Regions from separate parts of the Halomonas sp. M4R1S46 genome, predicted to be linked through region 1. Evidence: predicted binding sites of a transcription regulator. Region 1 holds the regulator's gene; the other holds the start of a gene.
What was found. The regulator sigma-54, encoded in region 1, starts transcription at its own class of promoters, with help from an activator protein. The targets are predictions, from matches to a motif close to TGGCACNNNNNTTGCTNT.
Positions count from the first base shown of each region.

Region 2: the regulator sigma-54 is predicted to act here: its motif matches at 2,320-2,337, upstream of OCT48_RS13505 (NarK family nitrate/nitrite MFS transporter).

Region 1 is NZ_CP107008.1:1,219,993-1,224,104, forward strand. Features, by position in the region: gene rapZ (RNase adapter RapZ) at 1-788, opposite strand, end outside; gene ptsN (PTS IIA-like nitrogen regulatory protein PtsN) at 827-1,309, opposite strand; gene hpf (ribosome hibernation-promoting factor, HPF/YfiA family) at 1,318-1,629, opposite strand; gene OCT48_RS05780 (RNA polymerase factor sigma-54) at 1,741-3,147, opposite strand; gene lptB (LPS export ABC transporter ATP-binding protein) at 3,303-4,028, opposite strand; gene lptA (lipopolysaccharide transport periplasmic protein LptA) at 4,025-4,112, opposite strand, start outside.
Region 2 is NZ_CP107008.1:2,880,153-2,884,264, forward strand. Features, by position in the region: gene OCT48_RS13495 (L,D-transpeptidase family protein) at 1-1,214, opposite strand, end outside; gene OCT48_RS13500 (murein L,D-transpeptidase catalytic domain family protein) at 1,463-2,194, shown strand; gene OCT48_RS13505 (NarK family nitrate/nitrite MFS transporter) at 2,459-3,808, shown strand; gene OCT48_RS13510 (SDR family oxidoreductase) at 3,951-4,112, shown strand, end outside.

The DNA of each region.
Region 1 (4,112 bases):
GCGAGGTACACCGAGCGGTGCTGGCCGCCGGTGCAGCCGATGGCGACGGTGAGATAGCTACGCTGGCTGGCCTGGTAACGGGGCAGCCAGCGCTCGACCCAGGCCAGGATATCGGCGGCCATCTCGGCGACCATCGGGTAGCTGTCGAGGAAGGCGATCACGCTGTCATCGCGGCCGGTGGCGTCACGCAGCTGGGGATCCCAGTAGGGGTTCGGCAGGCAGCGGGCATCGAAGACGATATCGGCATCCAGGGGCACGCCCCGCTTGAAGCCGAAGGACTCCACGGTGAGGGTCAGCCCCTCGCGGCGATGACCGGCCACCTGGTCGGTGATGCGGCCCCGGAGGTCGTGCACCGAGAGACGCGAGGTGTCGATCACCAGGTCGGCGAGGTCGCGGATCTCCGCCAGGGCGGCCTCCTCGCAGTCGATCGCCTCCGCCAGGGTCATCTGGCTGTCCCGGGTCAGGGGGTGGCGGCGACGGGTCGCCGAGTAGCGCTCCAGCAGGATACGGGCATCGGTGGTCAGGTAGACCACCTGGCAGTGGATGTTGCGGGCCCGCACGTCCTCGAGCAGGGCAGGGAAGCGTTCCAGGGCGTGGGGCAGGTTGCGGGCATCGATGCTCACGGCGATGGAGCTGCGCAGCGACTGGCCGCTGCGCAGCTCGTCCACCAGGGGGCCGAGCAGCATGGCCGGAAGATTGTCGATGGCGTAGTAGCCGAGGTCCTCCAGGGCCTGCAGTGCGATCGACTTGCCCGAGCCGGAGCGGCCGCTGATGATCACGAGCTGCATGGGGGATCTCCTGGTCGGGGCCGGCCGGCCCGGGCCGGCTAGCCGTTGCCGTCGGCCGGTGTCTGTCGTCGGATGGCCTCGGTGAGGCGGTCGTGGAGCTCCTGCTGGCTCTCGGCGTGGCGCAGGGCGCTGCGGGTTTCGGCGTCGTTCATCACCCCGGCCACCTGGCCGAGCAGGGCGAGGTGGGCATCGTCCGCCTCCTCGGGCACCAGCAGCACGAACACCAGGTCGACGGGATCACCGTCCACGGCGTCGAAGTCCACCGGCTCGGCGAGCCGGAGGAAGCCGGCGATGGGTGCCTTGCAGTGGGGGTTGCGGGCATGCGGGATGGCCACCCCGTGGCCGATGCCGGTGCTGCCGAGGCGCTCGCGGCCGATCAGCCGGCTGAAGACCTCCTGGCTGTCGAGGCTCGGGGTGTTCTGGGCGATGAAGGTGCTGAAGAATTCCAGGACCCGCTTCTTGCTTCCCCCCGGCACCGCGAAGAGCGTGCGCTCGGGGGGCAGGATGGTTTCCAGTGACATGGGGCGGCTCAACGGACGCCGGCGGCGCCCTGAGCGCGAGCCTGGGTCTTTTCCTTGTGCTTGACCAGCTGGCGATCCAGCTTGTCGGCGAGGGCATCGATGGCGGCGTACATGTCACCGTCCATGGCTTCGGCATGAAGATCGGCACCGGCGGCATGCAGGGTGCAAGCGGCCTGCTGGCGTTCCTTCTCGACGGAGAGCGTGACCTGCACGGTCGTGATGTTGTCGTAGTGGCGTTCCAGGCGCGTGAGCTTTTCCTGCACATAGTCACGCAGGGGGTCGGTCAGTTCCACGTGGTGGCCGGTGAGATTGACTTGCATGACACGCTCCTTGCTCCTTGGGTGGTGCCTCGATTGTAACCCTTTTTGGTGCCGTGCAAACCCCCCGTGCCAGGGGCCCTTCCACGCTGTCGACGGCGCCGCCGGACGGCATCAGGCGAGGCGCTTGCGCTGGCTCGACGAGGGGATGTGCATGGCCTCGCGGTACTTGGCCACGGTGCGCCTGGCCACCTCGATGCCTTCCTCGGCGAGCAGGTCGACGAGCTTGCTGTCCGACAGCGGCTTGCGCGGCGGCTCCTCCTGGATCAGCTTGCGGATGCGGGCGCGGATCGCGGTGCTGGAATGGGCCTCGTCACCACCGCCCACCTGGCTGGAGAAGAAGTACTTGAGCTCGAACACGCCCCGCGGGGTGTGGATGAACTTCTGGGTGGTGACCCGGGAGATGGTCGACTCGTGCATCTCCACGGCCTGGGCGATATCGGCGAGGATCAGCGGCCTCATGGCCTCCTCGCCGCGTTCCAGGAAGTCCAGCTGGCGGGCCATGACCTCGCGACCGACGCGCAGCAGGGTGTCGTTGCGGCTGGTCAGGCTCTTGAGCAGCCAGCGCGCCTCCTGGAGGTGGTCCTTGAGGAACTGGTTGTCCTGGCTCTTGTCGGCACGCTTGATCAGTGCCGCATAGTCGGGCTGGATACGCAGCCGCGGCAGCGCCTCCGGGTTGAGCTCGATCCGCCAGCCCTGCTCGCTGGGGCGGGCGATCAGGTCGGGGATCACGTAGTCGCTGTCGCCGGCGGCGAAGGCACTGCCCGGGCGCGGATCGAGGCCGCGTATCAGCGCGATCACCTCGTCGAGCACGGCATCTTCCAGCCCCAGCCGGCGCTTGAGCAGGCGCCGGTCGTTGCCGGCCAGGGCCTCGAGGAACTGGCGGACCAGCCGCCGGGCCTGGGGGAGCAGGGGGGTGTCCTGGGGCAGGGCGGCGAGCTGCAGCAGCAGGCACTCGCGCAGGTCCCGGGCGAAGACCCCGGTGGGCTCGAACTGCTGAAGGCGCAGCAGCACGCCCTCGACCTCGCGGGTGGCGAGCCCCTCCAGGCCCTGGGGGCGCAGCCCCTCGCGCAGCTCGTCGAGGGACTGCTCCAGGTAGCCATCGCCGTTCACGGCGTCGATCAGGCTCTCGGCGATGTGCGTCTCCCGCTCGCCCAGGCCGCTCATGGCCAGCTGCCAGGTCAGGTGGCCCTGCAGGCTCTGGCCGGCGGCCTGGCGTTCGAAGTCCGGGGCCTCGCCGCCACTGCCCAGGCCGGCGTCCTGGAAGGTGTCGGCCCAGTCGCTGTCCACGGCCAGCTCGTCGGGGATCTCGCTGGCCCAGTCGTCGTCCGCGGCCTCGCTGACGGCCTGTTCGCCGAACTCATCCTCCATTTCCAGCATCGGGTTGGCCTCCAGGGCCTGCTGGATCTCCTGGCGCAGGTCCAGGGTGGAGAGCTGCAGCAGGGCGATGGCCTGCTGCAGCTGGGGGGTCATGGTCAGCTGGGTGCCGACGCGGAGTTGCAGGGAAGCCTTCATGGCCATGGGGGGATCCATTCGACTGGCGATGAAGCCACCACCCTAGTGCGCCGGAGGGAGGCATGCAAGCCCCGAGGCTAGCAATTAGCGTGCCAATGGCAAACAGCGTGCCTGTCGTCGCTTGGCGACATTATATCAGTAACTTACCAATAAGGGTCGGCTCACAGGCGGAAGTCCTGGCCCAGATAGACGTCGCGGACCTTCTGGTTGGCGAGGATTGCCTCGGCATCGCCCTCGGCGATGATCTGGCCGTCGCCGACGATGTAGGCCCCGTCGCAGATGTCGAGGGTCTCGCGCACGTTGTGATCGGTGATCAGCACGCCGATCTCGCGGGCCTTGAGCTGGCGAATGATGCCCTTGATCTCGCCCACCGAGATCGGGTCGACCCCGGCGAAGGGCTCGTCGAGCAGGATGAAGTCAGGTTCGGTGGCCAGGGCGCGGGCGATCTCGACTCGCCGACGCTCGCCGCCGGACAGGCTCATGCCCGGGTTGTCGCGGATATGGGTGACGTGGAAGTCCTCCAGCAGCTGCTCCAGGCGGGCCTGGCGGCCGGCGCGGTCGAGGTCCCGGCGGGTCTCGAGGATGGCCATGATGTTGTCGGCCACGGAGAGCTTGCGGAAGATCGAGGCCTCCTGGGGCAGGTAGCCGATGCCGGCCCGGGCGCGCTCGTGCATGGCGGTGCCGGAGAGGTCCCGGTCGTCGATGGCCACCGAGCCCGCATCGGCCCGCACCAGGCCGACGATCATGTAGAAGGAGGTGGTCTTGCCGGCGCCGTTGGGGCCGAGCAGGCCGACGATGCGTCCCTGCTCGATCTCCAGGCTGATGTCGTGCACGACACGGCGACGCTTGTAGCTCTTGGCGAGGTGGCGGGCGCTGAGGGTCTTCATGGGGCGTCCTGCTGCTCCGGCTCCAGGGTCATGCGGACCCGCTGGCGCTCGTCGACCCCCTCGGCCGCGGAACGGGCCTGGACC
Region 2 (4,112 bases), 1.7 Mb from region 1:
CCGGCCCGCTGGCGCAGGATGACCCGCCCCGGCCGCCACCAGTCGATGCGCCAGGGGTTCAGGCGATGCCCGTCAGGGGTGAGCACCACCATGTCATGCTCGGCCAGGTAGCCGGGATCGCGGCGCACCCGGGGCAACACGTCCTCGCGCAGGATGGTCGGCGGGACCGTCCAGGTGGGGTTCAGGGTGAAGTGGGTGATCGTCGAGTGCAGCACCGGCGTGGGACGCCCCGGCTGGCCGACGATGATCCGGGCCTGCCAGGTCTCGCCGTCCGGGCGCCGGTAGCGGATGCGCTGGCCGGCCACGTCCACCTGCACGCGATGGTCGGGCGGCGTCCCCGACAGCCAGCGCGCCCGCTCGAGGTTGGCGCGGATCGTCGCCAGGCGCTGGGCGGCCGGGACATTGAGCGCCGCCCGGGTGCGTGGCCCGACCACGCCATCGTCCTCGAGCATGTGTCGCCGCTGGAAGCGGCGTACCGCCTCGACCAGGCCGGCATCATAGTGATGCGGCGCCGGTGCCTCCAGGCCGACATCCGGGTAATGCGCCACGTCAGCGGCCATGACTTCCAACTCGCCGATCGCCGCCAGGCGCCGGCGCAGCAGGGCGACGTCCGCGTCCACGTCGCCCGGTCGCAGCGACTCCCGTCGCTCGGGCAACGTCGGCCAGCCGCCCAGGCGGACGATGTTGCGATAGCGCGCCAGCGAGCGACGCAGGGCGTCGTAGCCCTCGGTGGCGGGCCGCGCCATGGCCAGCGCCCTATCGACCTCGCCGGCCTCCAGGGCCCGGGTGATGGCCACCAGATCCAGCTCGGGCAGTGGCACCGGGATCTCCCAGCCCGGGTAGACCTCGCCGGGATCGAGCCGGCCGCGCTGCAGATGCGTCAGGGCGCGGAGCAGGGTGTCGCTGGCCAGCACATCGAAGCGGGCCCGAGCCGCCTCATCGACGCTCGCCTCGAGGGCATCACCCGCCTCGCGTTCCAGCCGGGCGGGGCGATAGTCCGCCGGCGTCAGGCCCTCGTCGTCCAAGGCATGCAGCAGGTCGACCAGCGCGGCCACCTTGCCCCGATCCTGCCAGGCCAATTCGCCCCCACGGCGCACATAGAAGGCCGAGACACGCGGCGGCGAGGCGCGGAGGGCGTTCTCCAGAGGAACCGGCAGCGGCCGGGCCAGGCCGACGTCGTCCATGGGGAAAGGCCGCAGCGGCTTGGCAGCCACTCCCGTCCCATCCGCGAAGACGCCCAAGGGAGCCACAAGGACCAAAAATGCCATACTCCAACGGCCTAGCCCTCGTGTTAGAGTACCCGCTGTTCGCATGAGACCGCCTCCTGCCGACCGATGGTCGGGACGGGTCTGCCTGGCCGCGATCCTCATGATACGCGCCTTGAGCCAGCGACTTCCTGCCCATTGCCGGGCGTTCATGCGCCGATCCGATTCGTGCAAGCCGACAATAACTGGGACTCCGCATGCCATCGCTGCGTTCGCTTCGCCGAGCGACGGGCCCCCTGCTGGCCGTCGCCCTGATGACCCTGACGCCCCCCGCCCTGTCGGGGAGCTTCCTCGCCCAGGCCCATACCCCGGCCGTGGCCCCCTCCTCCCCGCTGGCCCAGCGCCTGACCCGGCTCGCGCCCAACGCCGATCCCGAGGTACTGCGCCTGGCGGCCCGGGCCCTGCACTGTGCCGACCCCGAGGCCGAACGGCTGGCGGTGATCGACTTCTCGCGGCCGTCCACCGAGGAGCGCCTCTGGGTCTTCGACCTGGGACGGGAGCGACTGCTGTTCCGCGAGCTGGTCTCCCATGGCCAGGGCTCCGGTGACGCCATGGCGAGCGATTTCTCCAACACCCCCGACAGCCACCAGTCCAGTCTGGGGCTGTTCCGCACGATGAACAGCTACCACGGCAGCAACGGCTACTCGCTGCGCCTGGAGGGCCTCGAGCCCGGCGTCAACGATCAGGCCTTCGAGCGGGCCATCGTCATGCATGGCGCCGACTACGTCAGCGAGGCCTTCATCGAGCGCACGGGGCGACTGGGACGCAGCCATGGCTGTCCGGCGGTGCGCTCCGAGGTCGCCGTGCCGCTGATCGACAGCATCAAGGACAGCCAGTACCTGTTCACCTACTACCCCGACCCCGAGTGGCTCCGGCAATCGGCCTTCCTGAACTGCCCCCGCGACGACCGTCGCCTCGCCATGCAGTGAGGCACCATGGCGGGGCATTGCCCCGCCAGCGCATGCTGCCTTGCACCATCACGCCCCCGACGACACCCCGCCCTCTCCCGCCAGAAATTCCGCAACCAACTGAATAAAACGAAATCTTCCTGTAATGGCAATGTATATGCATTGCCATGGGCAGAGCGTGCCAGACGTGGACCAGGCCCCCCGGGGTACGAGTGCGTCGGACCCGACCTTCAATGGCGAAGGCCCAGGATCGTGTGTTCGAACGTCATTCGACGAGGTACCCCCATGGAACTCCGCAACAAGGCCAATCGCATTCGCCTGCTCAACTGGAAGATGCCGCAGATGCGCGCCTTCCACTTCTCGTGGTTCGCCTTCCACATCTGCTTCTTCGGCTGGTTCGGCATCGCCCCGCTGATGGCGGTGGTGCGTGACGACCTGGGCCTGACCAAGACCCAGATCGGCAACACCATCATCGCCTCGGTGGCCATCACCGTGATCGTGCGCCTGGCCATCGGCGTGCTGTGCGACAGGATCGGCCCGCGCCGGGCCTATACCTGGCTGCTGTGCCTGGGCTCGCTGCCGGTGATGTGCATCGGCTTCGCCGACAACTTCGAGTCCTTCTTCCTGGCCCGCCTGGCCATCGGCGCCATCGGCGCCTCCTTCGTGATCACCCAGTACCATACCTCGGTGATGTTCGCGCCCAATGTGGTGGGCACCGCCAACGCCACCTCGGCCGGCTGGGGCAACCTGGGCGGAGGCACCACCCAGATCCTGATGCCGCTGATCTTCTCCGGCATCCTGATGCTCGGCGTCAACGAGGCCCTCGGCTGGCGCCTGGCCATGGTGGTCCCGGGCATCGTGCTGTTCCTCACCGGTATCGCCTACTACCTGTTCACCCAGGACGCGCCGGACGGCAACTTCGACGAGCTGCGTGCCCGCGGCGAACTGCCCGAGGCCGACGGGGAGCACGGCATGGGCGCCAGCTTCGCCACCGCCGCCAAGGACATCCGCGTCTGGGCCCTGTTCGTGGTCTATGCCGCCTGCTTCGGCGTCGAGCTGACCATCAACAACATCGCCGCCATCTACTTCTTCGACAACTTCGGCCTGACGCTGGCCACCGCCGGCATGATCGCCGGCCTGTTCGGGCTGATGAACCTCTTCGCGCGGACCCTGGGCGGCATCTTTTCCGACCTCTTCGCCCGCAACTCGGGCCTCAAGGGCCGGGTGCGCTGGCTGTTCATCGCCATGCTCTGCGAGGGCGTGGCCCTGATGTTCTTCTCGCAGATGCATGTCCTCGCGCTCGCCATCGGCATCATGCTGGTGTTCAGCCTCTTCGTGCAGATGGCCGAGGGCGCCACCTTCGGCGTGGTGCCCTTCATCAACAAGAAGGCGCTGGGCGCGGTGGCCGGCATCGTCGGCGCAGGCGGCAACGCCGGGGCCGTGGCCGCCGGCTTCCTGTTCCGCTCCGAGGCCCTGACCTACCAGCAGGGTCTGTTCTACCTCGGGGTGGCGGTGATCATCGCCTCGCTGTGCGCCCTGCTGGTGCGCTTCTCCCCCGAGGTCGAGGCCGAGGAGAGCGCCGCCTACCAGGAGGCGGCCGGCGCCCAGCCCTCGGCGGCCCTGTCGCTGCGCTGAGTTCCCCCCGCCGGGGCAGGGACGCCCCATCGCCTTCGCCACGCCATCGCCGCCTCGCCGCGGCGGTGGCGTTCGCATTTGCAGGCGGCCGCGGTTCTGGCCATGCTGGAAGCGGGTAGTGACCGGACAAGGGGAGAAGCGCATGGTGGATCGTGTATTCCTGATCACGGGGGCGTCCAGCGGGATCGGCGCGGCCACCGCCCGGGCCGCGTCCCGGGAGCGCTACAAGCTGGTGCTGGCCGCCCGCTCCGAGGCACGGCTCGCCGGCCTCGCCCAGGAGCTCGGTCCCGAGAACGTGCTGGCC